4 regions of the Arthrobacter sp. A5 genome follow, and region 1 is predicted to be linked to each of the others. Evidence: riboswitches for the same ligand, from Rfam matches in the RefSeq annotation. Region 1 holds a riboswitch; each other region holds the start of a gene.
The links. Region 1 has a riboswitch for thiamine pyrophosphate ahead of ACLLJI_RS07050 (3-oxoacyl-ACP reductase). Riboswitches for the same ligand answer to the same signal wherever they lie in the genome.
Positions count from the first base shown of each region.

Region 1 (7,330 bases):
GAACAGCTGCTCGGCTTCGGCCTCGCCAAGGAGCACTCTGCCGCCGACTGGTCAACCCGGCCGCTGCCCGAACCGTGGCTGCGCTACGCGGCCCTGGACGTGGAGGTCCTGGCCGAGCTCCGTGATGAACTCGTCGAACTGCTCGAAGCCGACGGAAAGCTCGGCTACGCGGAGGAGGAATTCGCCGCAATCCTCGCCGCAGGAGTTCCGGCGCCCCGGGCGGAGGCCTGGCGCCGCACGTCAGGGGTTCATCAGCTTCGTGACCGCCGTCAACTGGCCGCCGTCCGTGAGCTGTGGCAGGAGCGTGATCAGCTGGCCCAAAAGCGCGACGTCGCCCCGGGCCGACTAATCCCCGATTCTGCACTGGTGGCCGCGGCGAAGGCGATGCCCGTCACCGTGCCGCAGCTGCTGGCGGTTCCCGGGTTCCATGGCCGGGCGGCGAAGAAGGAAGCCCCGCGGTGGCTGAAAACGATCGCTACGGCCCGGGATCTCACTGATCTACCGCCGCTGCAGCTTCCGACAAACGCTCCTCCACCCCCACGCATCTGGGCGGACCGGGACCCGGAGGCTGCAGCCCGCCTTGCCACCGTGCGTCCGCAGCTGGCGAATCTTTCCGATGAACTTAATATTCCGGTGGAGAATCTGCTGACGCCTGATTATCTGCGCCGGGCCAGCTGGCGACCGCCCGCCCTCATCAACACGACAACGGTCTCCGAACAGCTTTCCGAGCTGGGCGCACGTCCGTGGCAGATTTCCCTGACCGCCCCGGTGCTGACCGAGGCGTTCCTGCACCCGGCTCCGTTGCCCCCCAAGGAACCCAAGATCAAGACTGGCGTGGGAACGGCTGCGCACACCAGCCTCGCGGCGGATGTCCCCGGCCGCGTCGCCCACGACGCGGCCGGGGCAGCCTGAAGGACCATCTGGAGCGAAACCGCACCATTGGGGGCTTGGGGAAGATCGGTACAGGATTCAACGATAAGGGTTTGGCTGTTGGTGACGCTTCGGTAGTGAAGGGCTATGCCCAGCGCCTGCCGACGCAGCATGGGCATACACGGGAGATCAGCGTGGCATATGGCTATGTTGACTTCGCTGACCCGGAATCCAATGGGCGGAAAACTGGTGCTTAGGATCGAGTCGGCGGCACTATCCCGCCACCGGATCCTGATCCGGTCGACGTTCGGAGTGTCCGGTTGAGCTGAGGGATGAACAGTTACGCGAAGCTGCATCATCCAGGCTTATCGGGGTTTTGTGATGGGAGACTATATGTGTGGCTTCTACAACCGGACGTTTCACCGTTAACGCGCATGGGCCGGCAGCGTGGGATGGTTGAGGGTGGCTGTTCAATCGCTGAAGAGGTACAGAAACATGCCTCAGTGCTTGCGGCCGATGATTTACGGTGCGTCGCTGAATCTGTTTTGAAGGAGTGGTCCGATGGGGACATTCGTTCCCCGTGTTCTGAGCATTGCGGGCACGGACCCGACCGCCGGCGCCGGAATCCAGGCAGATTTGAAGAGCATTGCCGCGCACGGAGGATACGGTATGGCCGTCGTGACGGTACTGGTCGCCCAGAATACTCACGGTGTCCGTTCGGTACATATGCCTCCGGCGCCTTTCCTTCATGAACAGCTGGACGCTGTCAGTGACGACGTCACGATCGACGCCGTCAAGATCGGGATGCTTGGCAGTGCCGGATCATCGATGAGGTTGATTCGTGGCTTCGCCGTAGCGTGGCGCCGGTTGTGGTGTTGGACCCGGTGATGATCGCCACCAGCGGCGACCGGCTGCTGGATCCAGGAGCTGAGGAGGCTTTGGGTCGGTTGCTGTACCGTGCGGACCTGGTCACCCCGAATCTGCCAGAACTCGGTGTCCTGCTCAGGGAACCCACGGCGCGTACCTGGGAGCAGGCTCTTGAGCAGGGGAGCCGGCTTTCTGCGGCCAGAAACGTCATCGTCCTCGTCAAGGGCGGCCATCTGGAGGGTACGGACTGCCCGGATGCGCTGGTGGATGCTGCCGGACGGCTGACCGGTAACCGGGAGGTTTATGAGGTCACTACCCCGCGGGTGGACACGGCCAATACGCATGGGACGGGATGCTCCATGTCCTCCGCCATGGCTACCCTGCAGGCGCGCTTTGGTGATTGGACAGAGGCCTTGACGGTGACCAAAGCGTGGCTGCAGGACAGTCTGCTTCATGCCGGGGAACTGCATGTCGGTTCAGGCGCAGGTCCGATCCATCATTTTCACCAGTTATGGAACCCAACCGTGCCCATTCCGGCTGAACACCCGCTCCCGGAGCCGTCCGCGGGGGTACCGGGCTCTGACGGTTCCGACGCTACCCACCTCTGAGGGGCGCTGTATGTTGATGCGGTTATTGGAGGTGTCTGTTTTGGTGGTTTGCAGGGCCGGCCGGTCCACGGGGGTACCGGTGCCCGCGGTACGGGAGGTCCGGTGGTCGCGCCGCGGTGTCCGGGACGGGAGCCGTTTGGGAAGCGGTTCGGGCAGGGCACGGCGGCCGCACGGCCAGGTGCGGGCGCTGGTTTGGCCGCGGGCTGGGTATATACTCGCTCCCAGTGACACGGGGTGCCGGGCGGCTTTATTGGCCCGGCTGAGATGACACCCGTTGAACCTGATCTAGTTGACACTAGCGAAGGGATGTCCTGCAACGGTTCGCACGGTCCTGGCGTCCGGATCGCATCCTTTCGCCTTATCCGAAGGTGAAGAAACTGATGGAACTGGCAGAACAAATTGTTCTTGTGACCGGCGGCGGGCGGGGCCTGGGCAGCAGTATTGTGCAGGCGTTCGCGGGCCGGGGGGCGCGGGTGGTCATCAATTACCGCCGCAGTGCCGAAGCCGCCGGGGAACTGGCCGCCGGTTATGGCCCCGAGCGCGCTGTTGCTCTGCAGGCTGACGTCACCGACGCCGGTCAGGTGTCGGTTTTGCTGGAGCAGGCCAGGTCCCATTTCGGTTCCGCCGTCACCACTGTGGTCAATAATGCGCTGGCCGATTTCTCGTTTAACGGGGATGCCCGCTCCGGTGCCGGGGATATTTCATGGGCGGAGTTCGAGGCACAGTTCGCCGGCAGTGTCCGGGGTGCTTTGACCACGACCCAGCAGGCTTTGGAGGGGATGCGCGGCCACGGGTTTGGGCGCATCATCAACGTTGGGACCAATCTGTTCCAGAACCCGGTGGTCCCGTACCACGACTACACCGCGGCCAAGGCCGCCCTGCTGTCCTTGACGCGCACCATGGCCAAGGATCTGGGGCAGCACAATATTGCCGTGAACATGGTCTCCGGCGGCCTGCTGCGCACCACTGATGCCAGCGCCGCAACCCCGGAGGAGGTCTTTGACTACATTGCCGCTTCGACCCCCCTGGGTAAGGTCACCACCCCGGCCGAGTTCGCCGATGCCATCTTGTTTTTCGCCTCGCCTTGGGCGCGGTCGGTTACCGGGCAGAACCTGGTGGTCGACGGCGGACTGGTCATGGACTAGGCGCCCTGGCGATGAACGGGAATCGGCAACTGCATTTGAACGCTTTCCTGCTGGGAGCCGGCCACCACGGTGCTGCGTGGCGGCGGCGCGGATCGCCGCTGGAGCAGCTCGGAGAGATCGGCTATTATGAGCGGCTCGCACAAAGCGCCGAACGCGGCTTGTTCGATGCCGTGTTTTTCGCCGACGGGCAGTCCGCCGGTGACGTCGGCGCCGGGCCGAGATGGTTTCTGGAACCGTTGACCGCGCTGGCGGCCATGGCCCGGGCAACGGAAAACATCGGGCTTATCAGCACCGTCTCGGCGACCTTTTATTCCCCTTTTCATGCTGCCCGGATGCTCGCCTCCCTGGATCACATCAGTGCCGGGCGGATCGGGGCGAACGTGGTCACGTCGATGTTCGATGCTGAAGCCCGCAATCACGGGCTGGAAGCGATGCCCGGCCACGCGCAGCGCTACGGCCGCGCTGCGGAGTTCATTGAGGTAGCGCTGGGGTTGTGGGACTCTTGGGCTGATGATGCGCTGGTTCGGGACAGGGCCGGGTTCTATGCCGATCCGGCCCTGGTCCGGCCGTTGCATCATGAGGGGGACCACTTCCGGGTGGAGGGGCCCTTGAATGTGCCCCGGGGCCCGCAGGGACGCCCCGTGCTGTTCCAGGCCGGTGCTTCCGGGGCCGGCCGGGATCTTGCCGCCCGGTACGCGGAAGGGATTTACGCCGTGGCCTACGATCTTCCCAGCGCCCAGGCCTACTATGCGGATATGAAACAGCGGATCGCTGCTGCCGGGCGTAATCCGCAGAAGGTAGCGATCATGCCCGGATTGGTGACGTATGTGGGCTCCACCGCGGCCGAAGCCCGGGCCAAACAGGACCGGACGGATGCGCTGCTGCCCACCGGAGAATCCCTGACACAGCTGGGCACGTTCGTGCAGCAGGACTGTACCGGCTGGGAGCTGGACGCCCCCGTGCCGTCCCTGCCACCGGCGGCAGAATTTACTGGGCCGCAGGGCCGTTATGCCACCATATTGCGCATTATTGAAACCGAACGTCCCACCGTGCGGCAGTTGCTGGGGCGCCTGGCCGCAGGAGGGGGCCACTGCACCATGGTCGGCACGCCGGAGCAGATCGCTGACCAGATGGAGCTCTGGTTCCGCTCCGGGGGCGCTGACGGGTTCAACCTGATGCCCCCGCTGCTGCCCGATTCCCTGGACGAGTTCGTCGATGACGTCATCCCCGTCCTCCAGCGCCGGGGACTCTTCCGCACCCGCTACACCGCCTCGACGCTGCGCGGTCATCTGGGGCTGGACCGCCCGGCTGCTGGCGCCCCACCGTAAGAGAGCCACCACGGCATGGCGGCGGTTCCGATCATCCAATACCGTCCGGGACAGGGTTGCCGGGGCGGTGAAGGGTTTCGAGGAGTTGGAGTTCGTAGTGGGCGAACCGGGCCGAAGCCATCATCGACAGCTGACGTGGTCTGGGCAGGTCGATGGGGAGGTTTAGGCGCACGGAGGCGGGCCGGGGGCTGAGTACGACGACCCGGTCGGCCAGGTAGATCGCTTCACGGATGTCGTGGGTGATCAGGACCGCGGTCCAGGAGTTGTGGGACCAGACATCTTGAAGCCACGCCTGCATGTCGGTGCGGGTGAGGGAATCGAGGGCACCGAAGGGCTCATCCAGTAATAGGACGTCACGGTCCTGGACCACCGTGCGCAGCAGTGCGGCCCTTTGCCGCATTCCTCCGGAGAGCTCTTCCGCCGCGGACTTCCAGGCCCAGGGCGGTGTTCTGGAGGATAGTGCGCCAAGGAAAGAGGAGGTCTTTTTGCGGCATGTAGGCGAAGTGTTCACGTTCCCCGGTGACGGGGCGCCCGTCGATGAGGATTTCGCCGTCGCGGGGTTTTTCCAGGCCGGCCATGATGTTGAACAGGGTGCTCTTTCCGCATCCGCTGGGACCGATGATGGCAAGGAATTCTCCTTGTTGTGCGGAGAAATCGACTTTGTTGATGACGGGACGGGATTGTCCGTGGCCCAGCTCGAAGGATTTGGTAATTGCACGTACTTCGACCCTGGGTGCGGCAGCGGTGGTTTCAGACATGGCGGTTCCTGCGTTCCTTGGAGTGCCAGGGGATGATCAGCCGCTCGGCGGCGTAGGTCAGCAGGAACAGGCCCACACTAAGGAAAGCGGTGACTGCGACTGCTGCCAGTACGACGTCGGTGCGGAACGAGTTTTTCATCGTGACCATGTAGATACCCAACCCTTCCCGGGCGCCAATGTACTCGGCGAAAATGGCGCCCGTAACAGCGTAGGCAATGCCGATCCGCAGGGCTGTGAAGAAGGAAGGAAGAGCCGATGGAAGGCGTACATAGACGAATTGCTTCCACCGGTTGGCGCCCATGCTGCGCAGCAGATTGCCCACGTCACGATCGGTGAGGTTGAAGCCGTCGATCAGGCCGACGGTCACCGGAAAGAACGTGACCAAGGCGATGACCATGATCTTTGGCATCAGACCGAAGCCGAACCAGATGATCATCAGCGGGGCAATGGCGATGATGGGTATGGTCTGGGATGCCACCAGCAGGGGCATCAGGGCTCGGCGAAGCCACGGTGAGAAGTCGATGGCGACGGCAAGGGCCCACGCCAGGGTCAGGGAGACGGCGAAACCGAGAAAGGTTTCCTGCAGCGTCGGCACCGTGTTGTCGAAACCGCAGCAGCGTACAGGATTTTATGAATACATGATTCTCTGTACTATTGGGTTTCATGGAGACCCTTTCGTCCACGGCAGTCCTGGCCCGTTTCGGCAAGGCTCTGGCTGATCCGACCAGGTCCTCGATCCTAATGGTGCTCAAGGACGGCGGCGCTTTTCCGGCGGACCTCGCCAATTCGATCGGAGTGAGCAGACAGATACTCTCGAACCACCTGGCCTGTCTGCGGGACTGCGGGCTCGTGGTCGCGGAACCTGTCGGGCGGCGGGTCCGCTACGAACTCTCCGATACGAAGCTCGCCCACGCGCTCGAGGATCTGCTTGCGGTGATCCTGACGGTCGACCCGATCTGTTCCTGCCCGATCGAGGAATGCGCCGTATGAGTGTCCTCACCGTTGACCGACGCAGGGTCCTGAACCGGCGGATCCGTTGGTTCGTGGCCGCGACCATCAGCTACAACGTCATCGAGGCGATCGTCGCCATTGCCGCCGGGACGGCGGCGTCCTCGGTCGCGCTGATCGGGTTCGGCCTGGATTCGGTCGTGGAGGTGCTCTCCGCCGCCGCCGTCGCGTGGCAGTTCGCCGGCCGCGACCCCGAAGAACGGGAAAAAACGGCCCTGCGGGTCGTGGCATTCTCTTTTTTCGTGCTGGCCGTCTATCTGGTGGTCACCGCCGGGCTGAAGTTCCTCGGCGTCGACGAGCCCGTTGATTCCCCTGTGGGTCTCGGCCTGACGGCGCTGAGCCTGCTGATCATGCCGCTGCTCTCCTACGGACAACGGCGCACCGGGAGGGAACTGGGGTCCCGGAGTGCTGTGGCGGATTCGAAGCAGACCCTGCTGTGTACGTACCTTTCCGGCGTGGTCTTCCTCGGTCTCCTGGTCAATACCCTGTGGGGGTGGACCTGGGCCGACCCGGTCGCCGCTTTGGTCATCGCCGGCCTCGCGGTCAAGGAAGGTCTGGACGCCTTCCGGGGAGATGGCTGCTGCGCCGCCCCCGCCTGGCGGGACGTCACCGAGGAAGCGGCGGTGCAGGACTCCTGCTGCGGCCCCGACGGAGCCTGCCACACGGATGATCAAACCGGACCTGCCTACAGATCAGGAAGTACACCCGGTGAGCGCTGAGCATTCCCATGCCGTGGACCCGGTGAA
Region 1 covers NZ_CP180316.1:1,549,023-1,556,352, reverse strand. The annotation lists gene ACLLJI_RS07060 (HRDC domain-containing protein) at 1-912, shown strand, start outside; partial or broken gene thiD (bifunctional hydroxymethylpyrimidine kinase/phosphomethylpyrimidine kinase) at 1,432-2,255, shown strand; TPP riboswitch at 2,566-2,669, shown strand; gene ACLLJI_RS07050 (3-oxoacyl-ACP reductase) at 2,726-3,490, shown strand; gene ACLLJI_RS07045 (LLM class flavin-dependent oxidoreductase) at 3,502-4,818, shown strand; gene ACLLJI_RS07040 (hypothetical protein) at 4,850-5,218, opposite strand; gene ACLLJI_RS07035 (ATP-binding cassette domain-containing protein) at 5,172-5,576, opposite strand; gene ACLLJI_RS07030 (ABC transporter permease) at 5,569-6,171, opposite strand; gene ACLLJI_RS07025 (ArsR/SmtB family transcription factor) at 6,240-6,566, shown strand; gene ACLLJI_RS07020 (cation diffusion facilitator family transporter) at 6,563-7,303, shown strand; partial or broken gene ACLLJI_RS07015 (cation transporter) at 7,251-7,330, shown strand, end outside.

Region 2 (7,330 bases), 1.1 Mb from region 1:
CCAGGAAGACTTCACGCTTGATGATTTCCTGTCCCAGATGCAGCAGATCCGCAACATGGGTTCGATGAAGAAAATGCTGATGATGATGCCCGGTGCGGCCAGTATGCGCCAGCAGCTGGAGAACTTCGACGAACGCGAAATCGACCGGGTCGAGGCCATTGTCCGCTCCATGACCCCGCACGAGCGGGTGGCCCCGAAAATCATCAACGGGTCCCGCCGTGCCCGCATCGCCCGCGGCTCCGGCGTCCAGGTATCCGAGGTCAACGGGCTGTTGGAGCGCTTCGGCCAGGCCCAGAAGATGATGAAGAAAATGGCGCAAGGCGGCGGCATTCCGGGCATGCCGGGAATGACCGGTCCGGGCGGCGGAGCCCGCAAGGCAGGCAAGAATGCGCCGAAGAAGAAGGCCCGCTCCGGCAACCCGGCCAAGGCGGCCCAGCAGCTTCGTGAGGCGGAGGAAAAACGTGCCAACACCTCCAGATCGCTGCCCACCGGCTCCGCATTCGGGCAACAGGGCGCCGAAGGCTTTGACCCTTCGTCGCTGAATCTGCCCAAGGGCTTCGATAAGTTCCTGAAGTAGATAGGACTGATGAGCAAAGAACGGATCGTTTTCGTCCACGGCTCCGGCAGCTTCGGCGCCGCCGCGTGGCCCCGCCAGCACGGCCTTGCCCGCGATTACGATGCGCTCTTCGTCAAACGCCTCGGTTATGACGCGGCCGCCGAGCCGGTTGCGTCGGATTTCCTCGCGGACCGGGACATTGTGCTGGATTCCCTGGGCGAGGGTGGCCATGTGGTGGCGCATTCACAAGGCGCCATCGCGGCGATGCTGGCCGCCGTGCAGGCGCCCGACCTGGTCCGTTCGCTGGTGCTCGTGGAACCGGCCTGCCTGTCGATCACAGCTGAGCTGCCCGCAACCCAGGCCTACCGGACCCGGCTGGAACCGCTGTTTTCCCGCCGGCTGGAGATGACGGATGAGGAGTTCAGCGGGGAGGCTATCCGGATAGCCCATGCCATGCAGGCCCCGCCGGTGACGGATGAGTCCCGCCGCCAGGCACGTCGAATGCGGCTGCAGGCCCCGCCGTGGGAAGCTCCGCTGGAGATAGTGCCCGGCGTCCCGACATTGGTGCTGACCGGCGGATGGGAGCCGCTGTACGAGGAAATCGCGCAATACCTGGCCTCCACCGGCGCCGTGCACCGCATTACCGCCGGCGGCCACCAGCCGCAGGAGACAGACGCCGGCGATCGCCTGATCCGGGACTTCCTGCGCGCCCACCGCTGCGTCTGACTCCCCGCACCGCCTGGCTCACCGCTCCGCGCGGCCTGCTGCTCAGCCTGACCAACGGCTGTCCGGGCCCATCGCGGTCCGGGCCTGCTTCGCCGCCCGTCGTGAGCCGCCCGGGCCCTGGGAGAGGTCCGAGTAGGGGACCCCTGGGAATCGACCAGGTTCCGGGTGTGGCGTGACGACCAGCTCCGGGACGCCGAAATTTCGGCGTCCCGGGGCTAAAGGGGGCAGATTTCAGATCGCGGCGCGGGTCCGGCGGCAAAAGATGCGCGCAGCAGGCTGGGAACGGCGCCGACTCAGCCGGCCAACTCCGCGGCTGACTTCCGTAGTTCGATTTTCGGCAGGTAGACCTTGCCGCCCGCCTCGCGGAACTCTGCGGACTTTTGGTTCATGCCCGCAATAACTTCCTGCTCGCTCATCGAGCCGTATTTATCCCGGATGTCCTGGCTGATTCGCATGGAACAGAATTTGGGGCCGCACATCGAACAGAAATGCGCAGTCTTGGCCGGCTCGGCGGGAAGCGTCTCGTCGTGGAACGCCTCCGCCGTCGCCGGGTCCAAAGAAAGAGCAAACTGATCGCGCCAGCGGAACTCAAAGCGCGCCTTGGACAAGGCGTCATCGCGCAGATGGGCTCCCGGATGACCCTTGGCCAGGTCCGCGGCGTGGGCGGCAATCTTGTACGTGATCACGCCGGTCTTCACGTCGTCCTTGTTCGGAAGGCCCAGATGCTCTTTCGGCGTTACGTAGCACAGCATCGCCGTTCCATAGCGGGCAATTTCGGTCGCACCGATGGCTGAAGTGATGTGGTCATAGCCGGGTGCCACGTCCGTGACCAACGGACCAAGAGTGTAGAACGGAGCGCCGTCGCACAATCGCTGTTGCCGCTCCACGTTTTCGCGCACCAGATGGAAGGGGATGTGTCCCGGACCCTCCACCATGCCCTGCACGTCATACTTCCAGGCGCGCTTGGTCAGCTCAGCCAGGGTATCCAGCTCGGCGAACTGTGCCGCGTCGTTGGCATCCGCCGTCGAACCCGGACGCAGTCCGTCACCGAGCGAAAAGGCAACGTCGTAGCGCGCAAAGATTTCACACAGCTCGTCAAAGTGCGTGTACAGAAAATTTTCCCGGTGCTGCGACAAACACCAGCCGGCCATGATGGAGCCGCCGCGGGAGACGATCCCGGTGACCCGGTTCGCGGTCAGCGGTACGTACCGCAGCAGCACCCCGGCGTGGATTGTCATGTAGTCAACGCCCTGCTCACATTGCTCGATTACCGTGTCGCGGAAGATATCCCAGGTCAGCGCGTTGGCCTCGCCGTTGACTTTTTCCAGCGCTTGGTAGATCGGCACCGTCCCGATCGGCACGGGCGAGTTGCGGATCAGCCACTCGCGCGTGGTGTGGATATCATCCCCGGTGGACAGGTCCATCACCGTGTCGGCACCCCATTGTGTAGCCCACAGCAGCTTATCCACCTCCTCGGCGATGGAGCTGGTCACGGCGGAGTTCCCGATGTTGGCATTGATTTTCACCAGAAACGCCTTGCCAATGATCATCGGCTCGGACTCGGGATGGTTGACGTTGTTGGGGATGATGGCGCGACCGGCGGCTACCTCCGCACGCACCAGATCCACATCGCAATTCTCGCGCAGCGCCACAAAACGCATTTCATCCGTAATGAGGCCCTGGCGGGCATAATGCATCTGCGTGACGGTTCTGTTGGCGACGGCGCGCCGCGGCTTGAGCGCAACTCCGCGCCATTCCGCCGAGGCAGCACCCCGGCGCTGGGCGGATTTGCCGTCGTCGAGGAGGGTCCGTCCGCGCCCGGAATAGGTCTCGGTATCCTGACGGGCTTGAACCCAGGAGGCCCGGAACGGCTCAAGCCCAACCACCGGATCGCTGCCCGGCCCGGCGGTCCGGTAAATTCGAAACGGCGTATTCGGCACGCCGCCGGGCGAGTCCTCCAGCGCAATTTCGGTTACCGGAACCCGCAGTCCGGACGAAGCGTCCTCGACGAACCCCAATGAGTGGGACCTCAGGGACTGGGTCTCCACCAGTTGTTGTTCCGGGGAGGTGTCCCTATGTTTTTGTCAAGCCGCTTTTGGGGTTTTTTTCTTCGTAGATGCTCATGTCTCTGAGCATGGCGAAGAGCATGTCGCAGCGGCGCCGGGCCAGGGCGATCAGGGCCTGGTTGTGGCGTTTCCCTTGGGCGCGTTTTCGGTCGTAGTAGTCCCGTGAGGTGGGGTCCTTGAGGGCGGCGAACGCGGACAGGAAGAGAGCGCGCTTGAGGATCTTGTTGCCCTTCCTGGAGGGGTGGTCTCCCCGGATGGACGTCCCTGATCGCCAGGTCACCGGCGCCAGTCCGGAATAGGAGGCCAGATGCCCGGCGGTGGCGAAGTGTTTACCGACGACTTCGGTGAGGATCCTGGCTTCGGTCCTGATCCCGACCGCCGGTATCGAGCTCAGGACGAGGTGAAGAGGGTGGGCCTCCACGAGCGCCTCGACCCGGGTATGGCCTTCGACACGGGCTTTACGCAGACCGGCGAGCATGCCTGCCAGTTGGGGCAGCACGATGCCGGCTCCGGCGGTGCCGGCGACGACCACGGTTTGCTCGCCGAGGGCGGTAAAGATATCGGCTGCCCAGTGTTTGCCTGCCCGCGGGGCGAACTTGGCCAGGTACGTGGCCACCCGTGCCTGGCCGGCGGTCTTCAGTGCGGTGGGGGTCGGATATTTCACCAGCATCTCCGCCATTGCCGGGTGGTCCAGGTGTGCGCCGATCACCCGTTCGAGGGCCGGGTGGATCTGGGTCAGAAGCCCGCGGATACGGTTTGATGTAGCGGTGGTCTGCTGGGTCAGATCATCATCAAAACCGCACAGCATCGACAGCTCGGCGATCTGCTCATCGGCGACCTCGATCGAGCGCAGGGTGTGCGGCATCGTCCGGGCTGCCTCGGCGATGATGTACGCGTCCCGGGCATCGGTTTTAGCCTCGCCGGGGTGCAGATCCGCGATCCGGCGCATCGCCAACCCGGGCAGGTAACCGACCAGGATTCCGGCGGCCCGGGCCGTCGCCACCGGCAGCGCACCAATGGTGGCGGGCTGGTCCACGACCAGCAGTAGCGTGCCGTTTTTGGCCAGTGTGTCGATGATCGCCCGCAGCTTCGCTTCGTCCTGAGGCAAAGCCTTATCGAGCAGCTTCTTCCCGGATTTATCCAGCGCCACCGCGTGGTGATTGCTCTTGCCGACATCGACTCCGCTGAAGACATCGATACTCTCGTAATCCTTAATCAACCTCAAAACCTCCCGCATCCGAGACCTGTAAAACAGCGCTGGTCTGTCCTGCGGCGACAAGAGTCGGCATCCACGTTACGGCTGACCTGCCACGATAAAAACTGCCGCTGGTCCGGTCCCTATTAGCGATCCCCTGACACCTATCGGATCCCGGTGACATCACCCCCCGGATCATTGAAGACTGGGGGCATAAATCATGCCGGGAACCAACAGGCCAGCAACCCAATTCTTACTCAATTAGGGGCTACTAAAAAGGTACCGGGGGATTCCGGGGCGCGGCCTGTGACGGCCTGGACCATTCCGGCGCTGGCACCGGCACTGGCACTGGCACTGCTGGCTGTACCGGAAGGGGATGGGCATTCGGGTCTTCCGTGGACGGATTCTGGGCTGAGCCGAACGGCAAAATACTCATTGCTGGTACTCACTTCCTTCGCCGGCATTACCCGGACAGGTTCAACGGTCGCAGACTGCATCAGCCCGATCTCAGCCCCTGCAACAGGGCTCCCGTGTGGTCGTAACCGAACATACACGGGGAATACCGTCGGTGGCCAGTCGTAGGCTCAATACATGCTTGAATTACGTCCGGCCGCCTTGGCCGAATTTTCCCTGCTGCCGGCCATCGAGGCCGCTTCGGATACCATCCTGACCGAAATTGCCGGCCAGCGCCTGACGCGCCCTATGCCGTCCGGGGCCGGCGCCGCGGAGTTCGCCGCGGCGTTGCACATCATGGTCGCCGGCAGACCTGCGGTGGCCTTCGTCAGGCTGGAGGAAGTCGATGGCCAGGCCCATCTGGAACAGCTCTCCGTACAGCCGGACTTCGCCCGACACGGGATAGGCCGCGCGCTGATCCACGCCGCGGTCGCTTGGGCCAGGGAGTGTGGGTACCACGCGATGACGCTCACCACCTTCGCCGACGTGCCGTTTAATGCGCCGTTTTATGCCAGCTGCGGCTTCGCCGTGGACAGTTCGCCGGGCCCGGAACTTCTCCGGCGCCGCAATCACGAACGCGAGCTCGGCCTGGATGCGCTGGGGGATCGTGTGGTGATGCGGATCAGCCTCGATGGCAAATACCCCCAGGCGTAAAGCACCCGCTCATCGTCCGGGACGGTTCCGGCGTTTTACCGCAGCGTCGGGCTGCCCCGGCAGGTTCACCGGGCGTCGGGCCGGCCCTGGTGCTTCACCGGAAGCCTCGTCATGAACTGACGCTTCAACCTGAAGTTTCGTCGACATGGAATAAATTGAAGCTTCAAGTAATTGATCTGGATAAGGGCCACGAACAGCACGTCGGCCACCAGTCGAATCCAACGCATATCACCGCAGCGGCCGAGGCTGTCACATCACCCACCGACACCGTCAGGAGCATGACATGACCCCCACCACCTCGCCCCAGGACCTGCTCCCGGCCGACCTCGCCATGAGCACCGTGCTGCTTAAAGTGGGGGACATGAATGTCATGTCCGCCTACTATCAGCAGGCGCTGGGCCTGGATATCGTCACTGAGGCCGACGGCGGTCTTTACCTGGGACGGGAAAGTACTGCGCTGGTGCATCTCGCCCCGGCGCCGGGGCTGCAGGTGGGCCGCCGCGGGGAGGCCGGCCTGTTCCACACGGCGCTGCTGTTCGAGGACCAGGCCTCTCTGGCGGCCACGGTCGCCAGCGCCGCGCAGTTTGAGCCGCACGCCTTCGTCGGCAGCGCCGACCATCTGGTCAGCGAGGCGTTTTACTTCACCGATCCGGAGGGCAACGGCATCGAGTTGTACTACGACAGGCCGCGGACGCAATGGCAGTGGGAGGACGGGCAGGTGGCCATGGACTCGCTGGCCCTGTCCCCGCAGCAGTACCTCGACGAGCACCTCACCGAAGCGGTTCTGGCCGGTCAGCGGCAGCAGCATGCCGCCGTCGGCCACGTCCACCTGCAGGTCGGTGACGTGCAGAGCGCGCACGACTTCTACGTGGACACGCTGGGTTTCGAGAAGACGGCCAGCTGGCACGGTCAGGCCCTGTTTGTCTCCGCCGGCGGCTATCATCACCACATGGCCATGAATGTCTGGAACAGCCGGGGTGCCGGGCCGCGCAAGGACACGCTCGGACTCGGTGAGGTGCTGATTGCGCTGCGCAGGAAGGACGACGTCGGCGCTCTTGCCGAGCGGCTGGCCCACCATGGAGTCGCCGCGGCCAACACCGGCGCCGAACTGGTCTTCGCGGATCCGTGGAACAATCGGATCCGCGTTACTGTGGACACTGAGGCAGGCGCCTGAGTACGGCACGGCGGCTGCAAGACCATCGACGTTGGAGGCCGCAGCCTTGTCCACACTTTCGGAATTCTTCATAGCTGACCACCGCAGTGCCGTGGCCCACGCGCATGCCCTGGACGCGGGCAAGACCCCGCCAACGCAGCTGTCCCGGCTGGAAGTGCCGGATCTGACGGACCTGGATGTGGAGATCCTAGCCGAACTGGCCGTCAAAGCCGTCCATGCGACGGGGACCGACTGCGAGCTGGGACTGGTGGACATTGAACTGGACACGCTTTTCGTCGTGCCGGAAGCAGTGGCGGTGGTCTTTGCGGAACTGAAGGATCTGGAAGACCAGGACGATGTGACTGCGCTGGCCGCCGCCTGGGCGCAGACCGAGGAAATGTCGACGACGGCGGACGTCACCGAGCCGGTGGTGCGTGCGCTGTCCGAGCTGGCATCCGGGGCTGACGAGGACGCGATGATCAGCCTGTACTTCTGGTCCGAATAACCAGCGCCCGGCGGGCCGGCCG
Region 2 covers NZ_CP180316.1:2,670,927-2,678,256, reverse strand. The annotation lists gene ffh (signal recognition particle protein) at 1-577, shown strand, start outside; gene ACLLJI_RS12695 (alpha/beta fold hydrolase) at 587-1,282, shown strand; gene thiC (phosphomethylpyrimidine synthase ThiC) at 1,576-3,330, opposite strand; gene ACLLJI_RS12685 (IS110 family transposase) at 3,356-4,585, opposite strand; TPP riboswitch at 4,976-5,085, opposite strand; gene ACLLJI_RS12680 (GNAT family N-acetyltransferase) at 5,135-5,650, shown strand; gene ACLLJI_RS12675 (VOC family protein) at 5,934-6,824, shown strand; gene ACLLJI_RS12670 (hypothetical protein) at 6,871-7,308, shown strand.
Region 2: another riboswitch for thiamine pyrophosphate. It lies ahead of ACLLJI_RS12685 (IS110 family transposase); the one in region 1 lies ahead of ACLLJI_RS07050 (3-oxoacyl-ACP reductase).

Region 3 (7,330 bases), 1.9 Mb from region 1:
TTGCCCAAACCGGCGGCCTCTGCGGCTGGTGAAGGGGCGGTGGTCTGAATACTCACAGGGCTCCTAGTCAGATCGACGTAAGATTGATGGTTGTCGATACAGAAAGTATTGCCCCATATATCGACAACTGTCAATATATGGCCCATAATAAAGATATGCACACTACAGTAGCGACCGAGACCGGGGATGATCAGCCCTGCTGCGAACCGGGCGGGCTCCCGGTCCTCAATGCCGCCCAAGCGCACGATGCGGCACGGATCCTCAAGGCGCTCTCCGACCCGAACAGGTTGCGGCTGCTCTCGATCGTCAAAGCAGGCGACGGCGGCAAAGCCTGCGTGTGCGACCTCACCGAACCCCTCGATTTGGGCCAACCCACCGTCTCCCATCATCTCAAGATCCTGGTCGACGCCGGATTGTTGGAGCGCGAGAAACGCGGCACGTGGGCGTACTATTCCTTGGTGCCCGGTGCCCTCGAACGGGCCGCCTCGCTGATCACGCAGCTTTGACCATAAATCGTCGCCCCGGCATCCAGGTGCGCCGCATGGCTGATGGCGACTGGGAAGCAGTCCGGCGCATCTACGGCCAGGGGATCGCCAGCGGCAACGCCACCTTCGAAGCACTCGTGCCGACAAAGTCGGAGTTCCTGTCATCGCGCATACCCGAGCTTTGCCTCACTGCAACTGACGGCGGTGCCATCATTGGCTGGGCAGCGGCATCACCAACCTCTGCCCGAGGTGCCTACCGCGGCGTCGTTGAACACTCCATTTACGTTGATCCAGAGCAGGCAGGCCGTGGCATCGGCCGCATTTTGCTCAGCGAACTCATCAACAGTGCCCGTGCGAACGGATACTGGACCATCCAATCCGCGATCTTCCCGGAGAACACCGCCAGCCGCGCCCTGCATCGCAAGGCAGGATTCCGTGAAGTCGGCCGACGTGAACGCATCGCCCTGATGGCCCACGGACCTTGGGCCGGACAATGGCGTGACACCATCCTCTACGAGCTCCGCCTCTAACAGCCACGGCTGACCTTCGATCAGTAAGGCTGGCCTCTGACCACCAAGCCCGCGACCACGAGCCTCTGACCGCATAACCGAAATCAACTACGAAACTGACTCAATAACTCGACGTGCGCGTGAACAAGCTCGTATCGGGTCGTCGCATACCGTCCCTTGGCCCTGGTTCCCGGCGCCCAATTACCGATAGCACCCGCGTCCCGTAAGCCGATGCAGCAGCGCCGCGCTAGTCCCCCGGCGGAGTCTTCAGCGTCCAAGGGTTTTCCCAGGTTCCGGCTTCTCCCCACTTCATGGTTTCCCTTGGGCATCCTTGACCTCGTCGTCGAACCCGGCCGTCATCCTACGCGCGTGCCCATGCTCTGGGTACAAACAGGTGGCCGCCGGCCGCAGGCCCCCCTCAAGGAATCCGTTTTGTTCAGGCAACGCAAGTACGTCACCGCTGCCACAATTCAGGAAGCAGTAAGTCGGCTGGACCGGTCATCTTCGTTCGGTGGGGCGCCAGCAGCCGGGCGGTCCAGCCCCAGATGACCGCGCAGCGTCGAGGCGGTGTAGCGGGTGCGGAAGAGTCCCCGGCGCTGGAGGACGGGGATGACGTCATCGACGAACTCGTCCAGGGAATCGGGCAGCAGCGGGGGCATCAGGTTGAACCCGTCAGCGCCTCCGGAGCGGAACCAGAGCTCCATCTGGTCAGCGATCTGCTCCGGCGTGCCGACCATGGTGCAGTGGCCCCCTCCTGCGGCCAGGCGCCCCAGCAACTGCCGCACGGTGGGACGTTCGGTTTCAATAATGCGCAATATGGTGGCATAACGGCCCTGCGGCCCAGTAAATTCTGCCGCCGGTGGCAGGGACGGCACGGGGGCGTCCAGCTCCCAGCCGGTACAGTCCTGCTGCACGAACGTGCCCAGCTGTGTCAGGGATTCTCCGGTGGGCAGCAGCGCATCCGTCCGGTCCTGTTTGGCCCGGGCTTCGGCCGCGGTGGAGCCCACATACGTCACCAATCCGGGCATGATCGCTACCTTCTGCGGATTACGCCCGGCAGCAGCGATCCGCTGTTTCATATCCGCATAGTAGGCCTGGGCGCTGGGAAGATCGTAGGCCACGGCGTAAATCCCTTCCGCGTACCGGGCGGCAAGATCCCGGCCGGCCCCGGAAGCACCGGCCTGGAACAGCACGGGGCGTCCCTGCGGGCCCCGGGGCACATTCAAGGGCCCCTCCACCCGGAAGTGGTCCCCCTCATGATGCAACGGCCGGACCAGGGCCGGATCGGCATAGAACCCGGCCCTGTCCCGAACCAGCGCATCATCAGCCCAAGAGTCCCACAACCCCAGCGCTACCTCAATGAACTCCGCAGCGCGGCCGTAGCGCTGCGCGTGGCCGGGCATCGCTTCCAGCCCGTGATTGCGGGCTTCAGCATCGAACATCGACGTGACCACGTTCGCCCCGATCCGCCCGGCACTGATGTGATCCAGGGAGGCGAGCATCCGGGCAGCATGAAAAGGGGAATAAAAGGTCGCCGAGACGGTGCTGATAAGCCCGATGTTTTCCGTTGCCCGGGCCATGGCCGCCAGCGCGGTCAACGGTTCCAGAAACCATCTCGGCCCGGCGCCGACGTCACCGGCGGACTGCCCGTCGGCGAAAAACACGGCATCGAACAAGCCGCGTTCGGCGCTTTGTGCGAGCCGCTCATAATAGCCGATCTCTCCGAGCTGCTCCAGCGGCGATCCGCGCCGCCGCCACGCAGCACCGTGGTGGCCGGCTCCCAGCAGGAAAGCGTTCAAATGCAGTTGCCGATTCCCGTTCATCGCCAGGGCGCCTAGTCCATGACCAGTCCGCCGTCGACCACCAGGTTCTGCCCGGTAACCGACCGCGCCCAAGGCGAGGCGAAAAACAAGATGGCATCGGCGAACTCGGCCGGGGTGGTGACCTTACCCAGGGGGGTCGAAGCGGCAATGTAGTCAAAGACCTCCTCCGGGGTTGCGGCGCTGGCATCAGTGGTGCGCAGCAGGCCGCCGGAGACCATGTTCACGGCAATATTGTGCTGCCCCAGATCCTTGGCCATGGTGCGCGTCAAGGACAGCAGGGCGGCCTTGGCCGCGGTGTAGTCGTGGTACGGGACCACCGGGTTCTGGAACAGATTGGTCCCAACGTTGATGATGCGCCCAAACCCGTGGCCGCGCATCCCCTCCAAAGCCTGCTGGGTCGTGGTCAAAGCACCCCGGACACTGCCGGCGAACTGTGCCTCGAACTCCGCCCATGAAATATCCCCGGCACCGGAGCGGGCATCCCCGTTAAACGAGAAATCGGCCAGCGCATTATTGACCACAGTGGTGACGGCGGAACCGAAATGGGACCTGGCCTGCTCCAGCAAAACCGACACCTGACCGGCGTCGGTGACGTCAGCCTGCAGAGCAACAGCGCGCTCGGGGCCATAACCGGCGGCCAGTTCCCCGGCGGCTTCGGCACTGCGGCGGTAATTGATGACCACCCGCGCCCCCCGGCCCGCGAACGCCTGCACAATACTGCTGCCCAGGCCCCGCCCGCCGCCGGTCACAAGAACAATTTGTTCTGCCAGTTCCATCAGTTTCTTCACCTTCGGATAAGGCGAAAGGATGCGATCCGGACGCCAGGACCGTGCGAACCGTTGCAGGACATCCCTTCGCTAGTGTCAACTAGATCAGGTTCAACGGGTGTCATCTCAGCCGGGCCAATAAAGCCGCCCGGCACCCCGTGTCACTGGGAGCGAGTATATACCCATCCCGCGGCCAAACCAGCGCCCGCACCTGGCCGTGCGGCCGCCGTGCCCTGCCCGAACCGCTTCCCAAACGGCTCCCGTCCCGGACACCGCGGCGCGACCACCGGACCTCCCGTACCGCGGGCACCGGTACCCCCGTGGACCGGCCGGCCCTGCAAACCACCAAAACAGACACCTCCAATAACCGCATCAACATACAGGGGTTAGCGGCCCAACAGTGCAAACCTGCCGCCGCCGGCTAGCCTGCGTGCTGATCCGCGTGGGGGTCGGGGATGCCGATGTACTGCGTGTAGAGGTATTCCTGGATTCCTCGCAGACCGCGACATTGCCGTGGGGTAAACGTGGGGTGGCCGTCGATGCAATCAGGCACCATGACAATCACTGCGCGTGCCTCAGCCTGAATTCAGGCCCAGTAACCCCGTAACCGAAGGGACCATGGGCAAGGAATCGCACACTTCGGTAGTCACCGGGGGCGCACCGAAGGCGGCCGGCTTCTCAGGGCGTCCGTAGTCGACAGCACGAGCCTTCAGCTCCTGCTGGGAGCTTGCCTGGACCGCGACGCGCGAAGCATCCGCAGAGCCGTTTCGGTCCATTAACACGCGATTCCCGCACAGATCACTAGCAACGTCTTTTTACCGGGGGCGCGACGGCCGGTCTGAGAGTGGCTTCGTCATCGAGACCTGACTGACACATCACGGTCAAGTCCCGCTGCCCCGACACCCGATCCATCAGGACGGCCTGGTCACTGACCTCGCAGCAGTGCCGCGCTAGATCGCCCGCATGCGGTTGTTCCGCGGGTTGTGTTCGAGCTCTGCAAGACCCAGCGCTTCCAGAAGCGGAGGTAGGTACATGCCGACCCTGCCGCGATATCCCTTTTTGAGCCCATACCAACCACCCACGGGATTCGTAATGGCCCGACCCCAGGACTCCACCGTGCCGTCCTTGGCGGATTTCTGTTCGTCCGCGCTGCCGAGTTCCACCCAGTCGCCACGGTCGCGGAGCATGGCGTGCAGCTCGCCAACAATCCGCAGCTGGTACTTCAACACCGTCTTGCCCACGGTGCAGACCAGCTCTTGCGGGTCGGGACCTTCGTCGCGGTACATCGTGTACTCAGACGTCCCCGGCGGAGTCTTCAGTGTCCACGGGTTTTCCCTGGTGCCGGCTGCTCCCCAATTAACCGTTGCCATGGGCATCCTTGTCCTCGTCGTCGAACCCTGCCGTCATCCTACGCGAGTGCCCATGTTCTGGGTACGAACTGGAGGCCGCCGGCCGCAGGCCCCCGTCAAGGAGTCCCTTTCTTTCAGGCAAGTACGCTGAAGCCTGTGGACACGTTTCATCTGCCGTTGCCCGTGGTCAGGGAAGCTATCTCGGACAGTGAGCGGCGCAGCTCCCGGTAGCGTTCGGCCCCTAGCGCCTCGGACCAGCGCCGCTCGGTTTCGGCGATGATGTGTCGCGAAAGGTCCACGGCGGCGCTTCCTGCCGCCGTCAATGTCACTACCTTGGCTCGCTTGTCGGCAGGATCTGGAGCGATGCCAACATAACCTCCCCGTTCCAGATACTTCATGAATTGGCCGATTCCGGCTTTGGTGATGGCGGCGCGCTCGGCCAACTCGGTCAGCCGGATCCCATCCTTGGGAATTAGCGACATCACCCGGTAGTGCGAGGCCCTGAGGCCCGGGATGAACCCTGCCTTGATGGCTGATCTCATGCTCCCAAAGGCGCCGGCCAGAAGGTCTGCAATGTGTGGCAGGGATTCTCGAGCTGTGGAAGCATTGACATGAGTCATAAAGCAACTTTACTATTTATTCGGTAAACCTAGTTTACTAATATGGTCCGGCTTTCGAGCCGGGGCTTGCGGCTCCCATTGAAAGGGCGCATCAGGCAGATGCCCATACTCGAGAACATGGATGCCTTGGGTACCGCCTCGATGGAGGCTGGAAAGCTGGCCGCCCTGGCTGCTGCGGCTCTCCGGTAATCGGCCGTCGAGCTCCTGTCAGCCAGGGCTACGGAGATCTCGTTTCCGATGTTCAACATGACCACGGGCGGCCTTTGGCGGGTCGAAGGGACGGTGCGTACCGCCTCCGGTGCTGTCAATGGCCCCGATTCGGCGGCCTCAGGCTTCAGTATGGTTGTCAAGCTCGTCCAGTCCCCGCTTCTATGGAGCGGCATGGAGCAGGTTCCCCTCCACTTCCGGGAATAGCTGGCGCACCATTACCGGTGGCGCACGGAGGCCGAAGTCTATGCCTCCGAACGGGCAGCAGCGATGTAAAAGAATCTCGGCCCGGCCATATCCGCGGCAAGGGACGCCGCCAGATTGGGGTTCTACCTGGACGGGGCCACTATGATTTTCATGTCTGGCATTCGTGGCGAAGATCTGTGGCGGGTCCCGGTCGTGGCCCAATCCGCGGATCGGCGCCTGATCGCCGGCCTTCGCTCCTTGGCCGACCGGTCCTATGAACTGGCCGACGAGATGCCCGCCCTTCCGGTTCTGCCTGCCCACGGCGCCGCCAGTCCGCAAAATCTCCTGGTCGAAAGCACCGGACATGTCCGGGGCGGATCCACCAACTTCGCGCTCATCGGCTGGGGGCTGTACGGGGGAGCCTGTGCCGCCTTCGATCTGGGCCAACTGCTGGCTGGCTGGCTGGGTCAACCAGGGAACTCTGGCCGGGGCGAGCTCTACCGCCTGGAGCCCCTATGCTTCCAGGCGTACTGCGAGGGCCTGGCCATCTCTGGCGCCGACATCCCGGAAGAGATAGTGCGACGCGGGCACGCGGCGTCCATGGCCCTTTTCACGGGGTTGTAGGCCGTCGCCACCCAGCGCCTGGCGGAGCCTGACTCAGAGGAACTGCGCACGTTCGTGTCCGGTCGCGTGGAGATGGCCCGCTTCGTCCTCGACCTGCTCGGCTCAACAGAGTGACTTCCGCCTGGATGCTCCAGCACCCCCGAAAGGCAACACAGTGAACCGCAGGACCCGATCCAGGTGCTTACCGTTGCCCTGGTTCGTGTCTCCAGCACGACGTTCAGCTGCCAGGCCGTGGGCGCCCAGGCGTTCACCCTGACCGCCGCAACGGCTCCTTTCGTCGGACACTACGCGGACACCTTCGGCGTCGTCGGCGCCGTCGGACGCATCGAACAGGTTGGAGTGACGATACCGTGAGCACAACATTGAACGTCACTGCAGGAATTTGGACGCTGGCCGCACCGGAGAGTACGGCAGCGTTCATTGCCCCCCATCTGTGGACCAGCGTCCGGGGTGCCGTGCCCTTCCGGTCTGCCGTTGCCCAGATCGGGCACGACGGCGACCTTATCACCGCTACGGCCGACCTTGATGTAAGCGCCCTGGCCACCGGCAATGCCCGTCGCGACCGGGACCTGGCCAAACCCATCTGCTGGATACCGGTAACCACCCCGTCCTGACTGTCACAGTCACTGCAAGCACTCGAACGCTGACGGCTGGAATGCTCTGGCAACCGTCACGGTGCGCGGGGCCGAATGCCACGCCGAGCTGAATGCGACAATCATCAACTGCTCCAAAGATGGAGGGATACGCGTTGCCATCGTGG
Region 3 covers NZ_CP180316.1:3,464,543-3,471,872, forward strand. The annotation lists gene arsB (ACR3 family arsenite efflux transporter) at 1-56, opposite strand, end outside; gene ACLLJI_RS16360 (ArsR/SmtB family transcription factor) at 156-506, shown strand; gene ACLLJI_RS16365 (GNAT family N-acetyltransferase) at 542-1,015, shown strand; gene ACLLJI_RS16370 (LLM class flavin-dependent oxidoreductase) at 1,465-2,817, opposite strand; gene ACLLJI_RS16375 (3-oxoacyl-ACP reductase) at 2,829-3,593, opposite strand; TPP riboswitch at 3,650-3,753, opposite strand; gene ACLLJI_RS16380 (DUF6855 family protein) at 4,535-4,954, opposite strand; gene ACLLJI_RS16385 (MarR family winged helix-turn-helix transcriptional regulator) at 5,101-5,475, opposite strand; gene ACLLJI_RS16390 (hypothetical protein) at 6,118-6,570, shown strand; gene ACLLJI_RS16395 (hypothetical protein) at 6,748-6,924, shown strand; gene ACLLJI_RS16400 (hypothetical protein) at 6,921-7,184, shown strand.
Region 3: another riboswitch for thiamine pyrophosphate. It lies ahead of ACLLJI_RS16375 (3-oxoacyl-ACP reductase); the one in region 1 lies ahead of ACLLJI_RS07050 (3-oxoacyl-ACP reductase).

Region 4 (7,330 bases), 1.8 Mb from region 1:
CCCCAACAGCATGATGACACTGCGGGTGCGCCGCGCGGCCTCCACGTCCATGGCGGCCAGGTTCAGCACGGCGGGTCGGCGGACCAGTAGATCGTTGGCGTTCAGCCACGTACATTCGACACCGATGCTGGTCAGCAGTTCGACGATCCGGTTGACCTCCTCGATCCGCGCCAGCCGGCGCAGCGTCGTGGAGCCGCGGTTCAGCAGACTGGCGCACAGCAGGGCGACGCCGGCATTCTTACTGGAGTTGACGTCTACGCTGCCGGAGAGTTGATGTCCACCCACCACGCGCAGATGGGTGATCCGCGGCTTGCCGCTCCCGCCGACGTTGACGATGCTGCGGCCGAAGATGGACTCCATCCGCTGGATCATCTTGAGGCTCAGATTTTGTTTCCCCTGTTCCATCCGGGCGACCGCGCTTTGGCTCGTGCCGAGCTCGGCGGCCAGCCGGCCCTGGGTCCAGCCCCTATCGGTGCGGGCGTCCCGGACCAACACTCCAACGGATTCCGCAGCTACCTGAGTCATACCTCTACTAATATCATGAAGTGCATAAACAGTGTCAAATTGACGACCCGCAACGCGATCTTGCCGCTAATACCGGCACCCTAACCAGGTGGTGCGATATTTGCGGGGATAATCGGCCTTGCACCGCAACGAACCGCCGCGTATGTCAACCGTACCTCTACCCGGATGTTGCGCCGCCTTCACCACGCCGCAGTCCGGTGCCAAACCGGGTAAACCATGCAGGCCAGCACGCCGGGTCGAGGAGGCTGCAACCCCTGTCACATGGGTTGAGTTACGCTGGCCTCACACGATTCAGGAGGTGCCACGGAAAGCCACTTCCTTCGATGTTGCCCGCGTGGCGGGCGTGTCGCGCAGCGCCATCAGTTTAGTCCTTAACGGCCGGCACAGACGGCAATATCGCCAAGGATAAGCAGGAACGCATTCTGGCTGCGGCCAAGGAACTCAACTACACTCCCAACGCCGTCGCCCGCTGGAGGGCCGTTCGCCGGCAAGCTCCTCCAAGGGGCATGTTCGCCGCCATGAGTTTGCGCGAGCACATTCCGGCCCCGGTTATGGCAGGCGTCCCGGCAATTCTGGCCAACAGTTTCGATCCCGCTAACGCGCTCCGCTCTGTCATCCCCGATGAGCTCTCCGGTGGGCGCAGCGCAGCCCAGATCCTGATCAACGCCCGCCATCGCGACATTGCATTCCTGGCCGGCACGGACGAACTCGTCGCCCCGGGGCGCCGTAGTGATGGTTTCCAACGGGCCATGGCGGCTGCGAACTTGCCGGCGACGAATATTGTGACCACCGCGTGGGAAGTCAACAAAGGTTTCGCCGCCGCCATGCACCTTTTAACCAACGACGACGGCCGGACACCTCGGACGGATCGGCCCACCGGGATCGTGTGCGCCAATGACCGCGTGGCGGTGGGCGTTCTACTTGCCTGCGGCCGGCTGCGGCTGCGCGTCCCGGAAGATCTGAGCATCGTTGGCTATGACGACGAACCGCAGCGTGCCGGCCCCGCTAGGTCAGGCCCCCCTTCCCCCTTCCCCGGCCACAAGGGCGGCAGGGCCGCAGGGAAAGTAATCAGCGGGGCTTTGACGCGGCAGCTCTTTCACAACGCCAATTTGTGTATGGTGACAATGGCGACGCGTGGACGCACCACAAAGTGCGATGCTGGGGTCGGGTAGCTATGGACCGTCTTTGTCACGGAGCCGGTTCCAAAAACCTCCACCAGGGCCACCGCAGGCATCTCGCGCTGTAAAGCGTGACGGAACTCACGCTTTATGCGCGCAAGACTCATGCTTCGAAGGTCAGCCCGGGAAACCCAGGCCACTTGGGAACAGCGGAAAACCCGCGGGTCCTAGAGAACGCAATAGGGTTCCTGCGCTCTCAGGAACCCGCGGATTCCATGTGGTTGGTCGTTTTACCCGAGCACCGGATTCCAGGTCCCCAGTACGACGGCGGCGCCCACCACTGCGGCGGCGATCAGCAGTCCGGCGGCGAAGACCCACGGGTCCATCGGTCCGAACGTGGATTCCCTGGCCCAGCTCCGCGGTCCTGCGCCGAAGCCCTTGGCTTCCATGGTCACGGCCAGTCGGGAGGCCCTCCGGACAGCCTGGACCAGCAGTGCCATTCCCTGTCCGAGGGACGACCTGAACCGCGCGGCAAATCCCCCGCCACTGCCCACACCGCGGGCACGCCGCGCCATCCCCAGGGTCTGCCATTCCTCCACCAGCAGGCCGACGAGGCGCATCGCGGCCAGGGCCCCGAGTACAAAACGGTGCGGGAGCTTCATTTTCTGCGCCAGCGCGTCCGCCAGATCCGTCGGGTCGGTACTGGCCAGCACGATCAGTCCCGGCAGCGCAATGGCAATTCCGCGGAGCATAATCGCGACGCCGGACTCCAGCGAGCCTTCGGTAAAGAGCAACGGGCCCCAGTCCAGCAGCACCGCCCCGGTCTTCGGTGCCAGCAGCGCCGAACCGTAGCCGCCCACCAGCGCCGCGGCCAGAATCGGCCAGCCGCGCAGCAGCAACGTCCGGACGCTCAGACCGGCAAGCGGCAGCACCGCCAGTTCGCAGACCAACGCCACGGTGGCCGACGCCCAGTCCACGCTCAGCAGTAAGGCGATTGTCAGGACCAGCGCGGCAGCCAGTTTAGAGAGAGGGTTCGCCTTCGCCAACACGGCAGTGGACCGGGGACCGGCCATCACATCAAGGCTCACCGGGCACCCACGGCACCGCTGCGGGCAACGTCAGACCGCGCAACTCTTTGCGGCGCAGCTTCGGACCGCGCAGCTTCAAGGGGCCGGCCGTCGGCTGAAAGCCGGAGCCGCGCTCCCCCTAGCACTTCCGTGAAATCCTCATCGTGGGTCACCGAGATCACCGCGGTGCCGGCATCGAGCAGTTCCGTGAGCAGGCTCGCGAGTTCGGCCCAGGTATTGGCGTCCTGGCCGAACGTCGGCTCGTCCAGCACCAGCAGCGATGGGCTTGCGGCCAGTACGGTGGCCACGGAGAGCCTGCGTTTCTCACCGCCGGAGAGCGTGTACGGGTTGGCCTCGGTCAGATGCGTCAGCCGTAGCCGTTCCAGCAGCTCCCCCACCCGATCGGACCCCCGGCCCAGGATTTTCGGTCCGAAATTCAGCTCGTCCAGCACACGCCCGGTGATGAACTGATGCTCGGGCTCCTGGAACACGGTGCCGATGCGCTGGATCAGCTCTCCTCCCCTCCACCGATGGGGTTCCGGTCCGGCCCCACGGCGCAGTCCTTTGCCGGCGCGCAGCTCTCCGTCCAACGGCGGCAGCAATCCGCCCAAGGTGAGGGCGAGCGTCGATTTCCCGGCACCGTTTGGCCCCGTGATGCTCAGCGCCGAACCTGCGGTCACCGTCAGGTCGACGCCCGACGACGCCGCTATGGCCGGGTGCCGTGCGGCACGGCCGCGCTTTCGGCTATCCGTTGCCTGCCGCGACACCGCGAGCTGCCCAGCGTGCAGCAGTAGATCCCCGCTGCCGGAGCTGCCGCCGGCCAGACTGCCGGGGCCGCTCGACGCCGGACTGACATACCCGAAGGATGTCTGGACCGCAGCGCCAGCAGCGGGCCCGCGGAGCATTTCGGCCCCGGTACGGGTGCGCGGGCGGGTGGCGGGCACATAGCCGGGCACCCAGACTCCCGCGCCGGTCAGCATTTGCCGGGCCTGCATCAGCACCTGGCGGGGCGGACCGTCAATCAGCACTCCGCCGCCGTGGCCCCGGTCCCCTGGCGCGAGCACCACGATCCGGTCCACCGCATCCACCCAGACCGCCACCCTGTGCTCGACCACCACCATCGTGGCCCCGGTCCGGTCCAGCATCCGCAGCACGGCGTCGCGGACCTCAAGCACCCCGGCGGGATCAAGGTTCGCGGTGGGTTCGTCCAGCAGCAGCAGACCCGGCTGCATGGCCAGAATACCGGCCAGACCAAGGCGCTGTTTCTGCCCGCCGGAGAGTGCCGAGGTGGCACGGTCCAGTGGAAAATCCAGTCCGACGGCATCGAGTGCGCCGACGACCCGGCGCCAGATCTCGTCCCGGGGAACGGCAAGATTTTCCGCACCGAACGCCACATCGTCACCGATCCGCGAGAGCACCACCTGCGCTTCCGGATCCTGCTGCATCAGGCCGGCACGCCCGCGGCGGGCGGCGGGATTTTCGCCGTCGACCGTCAGCAGGCCCGACTCCGCTGCATCCTGATCCGCCCCCAGCACCCCGGCGAGGGCATGCAGCAGGGTGGATTTTCCGGCCCCCGAGGGCCCCAGCAGCAGCACGCGCTCCCCCGGGGAGATCTCCAGTTCCAGATCGTGGACGGCCTGCGCCGCGCGCCCGGAATGCTGCCAGCCCCAACCTTTCGCGGAAACCGCGGCGGCCCGAACGCCCTCCCGGGTTCCGCCGTTGTCGTAGCTAGCCATGTCCTAGAACGCAGACTCCGCCGCGGCCCGCCGGGACGCCAGATTGGCCAGCGCACCCGTCTTCGCGAGTCCGCGGACCGCAAGCCAGGAGAGCAGCCCGGCGATGAGTGCACCGGAGACCGCGCCGAAGACCAGGTAAACGGTCTTCCACGCCACATCCCATTCCGCGTTGTACCCCAGATTATCCAGAATTCCCATGGCCACACCGGCCATCGCCCCGGCCAGCAGGGCAATCGGCAGGTTGAATTTGCGGTACCGGAAGACGGCGAAGGCCAGCTCCGCGCCGATACCCTGCACCAGGCCCGACAGCAGCACGGTAAGGCCGAAATGTGAGCCAAGTAACGCCTCGACCAAGGCGGCGATAATTTCGCAGTACAGCGCCGCGCCGGGTTTGCGGATCACCAGCCCGCCGATCACACCCGCAATCAGCCAGCCGCCGCCATAGAGCCCGCCCAGCGGCGGAAAGGCCGCAGTGATAATGGAAATGCCCGCGTAGCCGGCGGACCAGAGCCAGAAAATGACGCCGACGGCGACGGCCAGGACGGAGGCGACGACGATGTCAACGACCCGCCAGTTTGAGGCGGTCCGGGCACCTGTGGCGCTGCCCAATGGCTGTGTCGATCCGGGGTCCGGCGATGTCGGTGTGGATTCGGGGCCGTTTCCGCCCGCGTGTGTCTTACTCATTGCGTTTCCTCCTTTTCAGGAGGGGCGGCAGGGTGCTTGCAGGGCACCGCATGCCGAAGAGAACTCGACTCCCTTCGCCGGTACTAGCCGGATCAGGTTCGAGGGTCTGCGGCTGTCCGCACTCTCAGCGCCCGGTTCCGTTGGACGGATCCGGCGCTCCCCTGTCGTGTTAATTGCAACTCCCAGCCTACACCGGACTCCGTGCCCGTGCGCGGCATCTCATCGGTCTCGTGCAACGGCCGCTGTTCGCGCTAGGCTGTCGGATAGCCGGTCGGCTGGGGCTTCGGTTCCGACGCCGGGCGGCATGTGCACATTTTTTCTTTTTCGTTGTGAGCGACGTTTTATCCCCACCGGGTACCGACCCGGTAAGCCCCGAGGAGGCCACATGAACATCCTGCTGAAACTGCTGGGGACCGGAGTTAGCATCGGTGCGGGGTTCCTCGCCAACAAGACTGTGGACCTGGTGTGGCAGAAAAGCACCGGGAAGAAGCCACCGAAGGACGGCACCAACCTGGAGTACAGCCTGCGCTCGGCGCTGACCTTCGCGCTGGTCTCCTCCGCCGTCGCCGCCATCATCCAGGTCATCGCCGGCCGCGGGACGCAGAAGGCAATCGCCCGGATCAACAAGAGCCCGAACGAGGTTTAGCCCGCCGGGACGGGCGCCTCAGTTTCCGGTTTCGTAGGTGTCCTGGTCAGTGTGTGTCCGGTCCGGCCTCCCACGGACCGCCTCGCGTGCGCCGCTGCCACCACGTCGTCCAGTTCGTCGACGCTGAGCATGTCCTGGCGCAGGTGCTTGGTCCGGTAGCCGGCGCGTCCGACCATGTGCGCCGAGACGGGCACGGTCAGCAGCTGGAATATCCAGGCCACCAGCAGCACCGGCAGTACCGCCCAGTCGCGTTGCTGCAGCCCCACTGCCGCCAGCAGCAGGAGCAGACCGAGCACCTGGGGCTTGGTGGCCGCATGCATCCGGCTCATCAGGTCCGGAAACCGCAATAGCCCGATGGTGGCGGCCAGGGACATCAGCGCGCCCACCAGAATGAAGATGATGCTCAGGACGTCGATGATGTCATCGACGGCTGCTGCAGGTCCGTTCATTCCTAACCTTTCCGGTCCAAGACGAAGCGTGCTACGGTCACCGAGCCGATGAAACCGATGAGGCTCAGTGCCACCAGCAGCGCCAGACTGTGCAGGTGGTGATTCACCGCCATATCGGTGGCCAGCGCCGCCCCCACGATGGCCAGCAGGACATCCGCTGCCAGCACCCGGTCCAGCAGGGACGGCCCAACTGCCATCCGGTAGATGGCGCCCGCGGCCGCCAGGGACAGAATTACCGTCACGATCACGAGCACCAACGTCATCGCGTTCATGGCTTAGCCCTGCCCGTTTCGGCCCGCAGGGCGGCCACCTCCTCTTGAGTGCCCATCACCCGGATCAGCCACGCTTCCACGCCGCGCACACGGGTGTTGGCGAGCCTGCTGACGCTGCTGGCCATGGCACGCGTCTGGAACCGCGCATTCTGGCGCACCCCACAGGACGCCGAACTGCCGGATCCCGTGCTGCTGGCCACCAAACCCGACGGGACGACGGCGCTGCGCACCAGCAAGTACGTCAGCAACACCGCGTCGGGGCGTTTCCAGGGCAAAGGCACCGTTCCGCTGCTGCCGAAAATGATGGTCGGCTCGACGATGGGGCTGGTGGGTCTGGGGCTTGCCCTGACCGTATTCGCCGGTCCGCTGTTCCAGCTGACCAATTCGGCCGCAAGCGAGATGCTGGACCGTGGTGCGTACATTGCAGCGGTGCTGGGCGGAACGGCGGCGGGCAAATGACGCGAAAAAGAGTCCCGCTCCGGCAGGAACTTCCCCTGCTGATCTGGCTGCTGATCATCTGGGGTGCGCTGTGGCGCGACTTCAGCGTGGGCAATTTGGTGTTCGGCGCCCTGATCGCACTGGGCATATCCCGGCTGTTCTACCTTCCTCCCGTCGAACTCAGCGGCCGCTTCAACGTCGTTAAGGCGTTCGTCTTTGCGCTGATTTTTATTCGGGACATCGTGACCGCGAGCTTCCAGGTGTTTTACCGACGTGCATCAGGGTCTGCGTCCCCGGGTCCAGGTGCGCCAGCTTGACGGCCAGGTCCGCCATGTTGATGGTGCCGGTGGCGGCGTAGATCATCGCGATGGCGCTCAGGAACAGCAGCGAGGACA
Region 4 covers NZ_CP180316.1:4,072,256-4,079,585, forward strand. The annotation lists gene ACLLJI_RS19320 (UDP-N-acetylglucosamine 1-carboxyvinyltransferase) at 1-525, opposite strand, end outside; gene ACLLJI_RS19325 (substrate-binding domain-containing protein) at 1,044-1,697, shown strand; gene ACLLJI_RS19330 (energy-coupling factor transporter transmembrane component T family protein) at 1,934-2,716, opposite strand; gene ACLLJI_RS19335 (ABC transporter ATP-binding protein) at 2,728-4,446, opposite strand; gene ACLLJI_RS19340 (ECF transporter S component) at 4,450-5,130, opposite strand; TPP riboswitch at 5,183-5,303, opposite strand; gene ACLLJI_RS19345 (DUF4235 domain-containing protein) at 5,516-5,776, shown strand; gene mnhG (monovalent cation/H(+) antiporter subunit G) at 5,773-6,225, opposite strand; gene ACLLJI_RS19355 (monovalent cation/H+ antiporter complex subunit F) at 6,228-6,488, opposite strand; gene ACLLJI_RS19360 (hypothetical protein) at 6,494-6,622, opposite strand; partial or broken gene ACLLJI_RS19365 (Na+/H+ antiporter subunit D) at 6,591-6,956, shown strand; partial or broken gene ACLLJI_RS19370 (Na+/H+ antiporter subunit E) at 6,953-7,204, shown strand; partial or broken gene ACLLJI_RS19375 (proton-conducting transporter transmembrane domain-containing protein) at 7,206-7,330, opposite strand, start outside.
Region 4: another riboswitch for thiamine pyrophosphate. It lies ahead of ACLLJI_RS19340 (ECF transporter S component); the one in region 1 lies ahead of ACLLJI_RS07050 (3-oxoacyl-ACP reductase).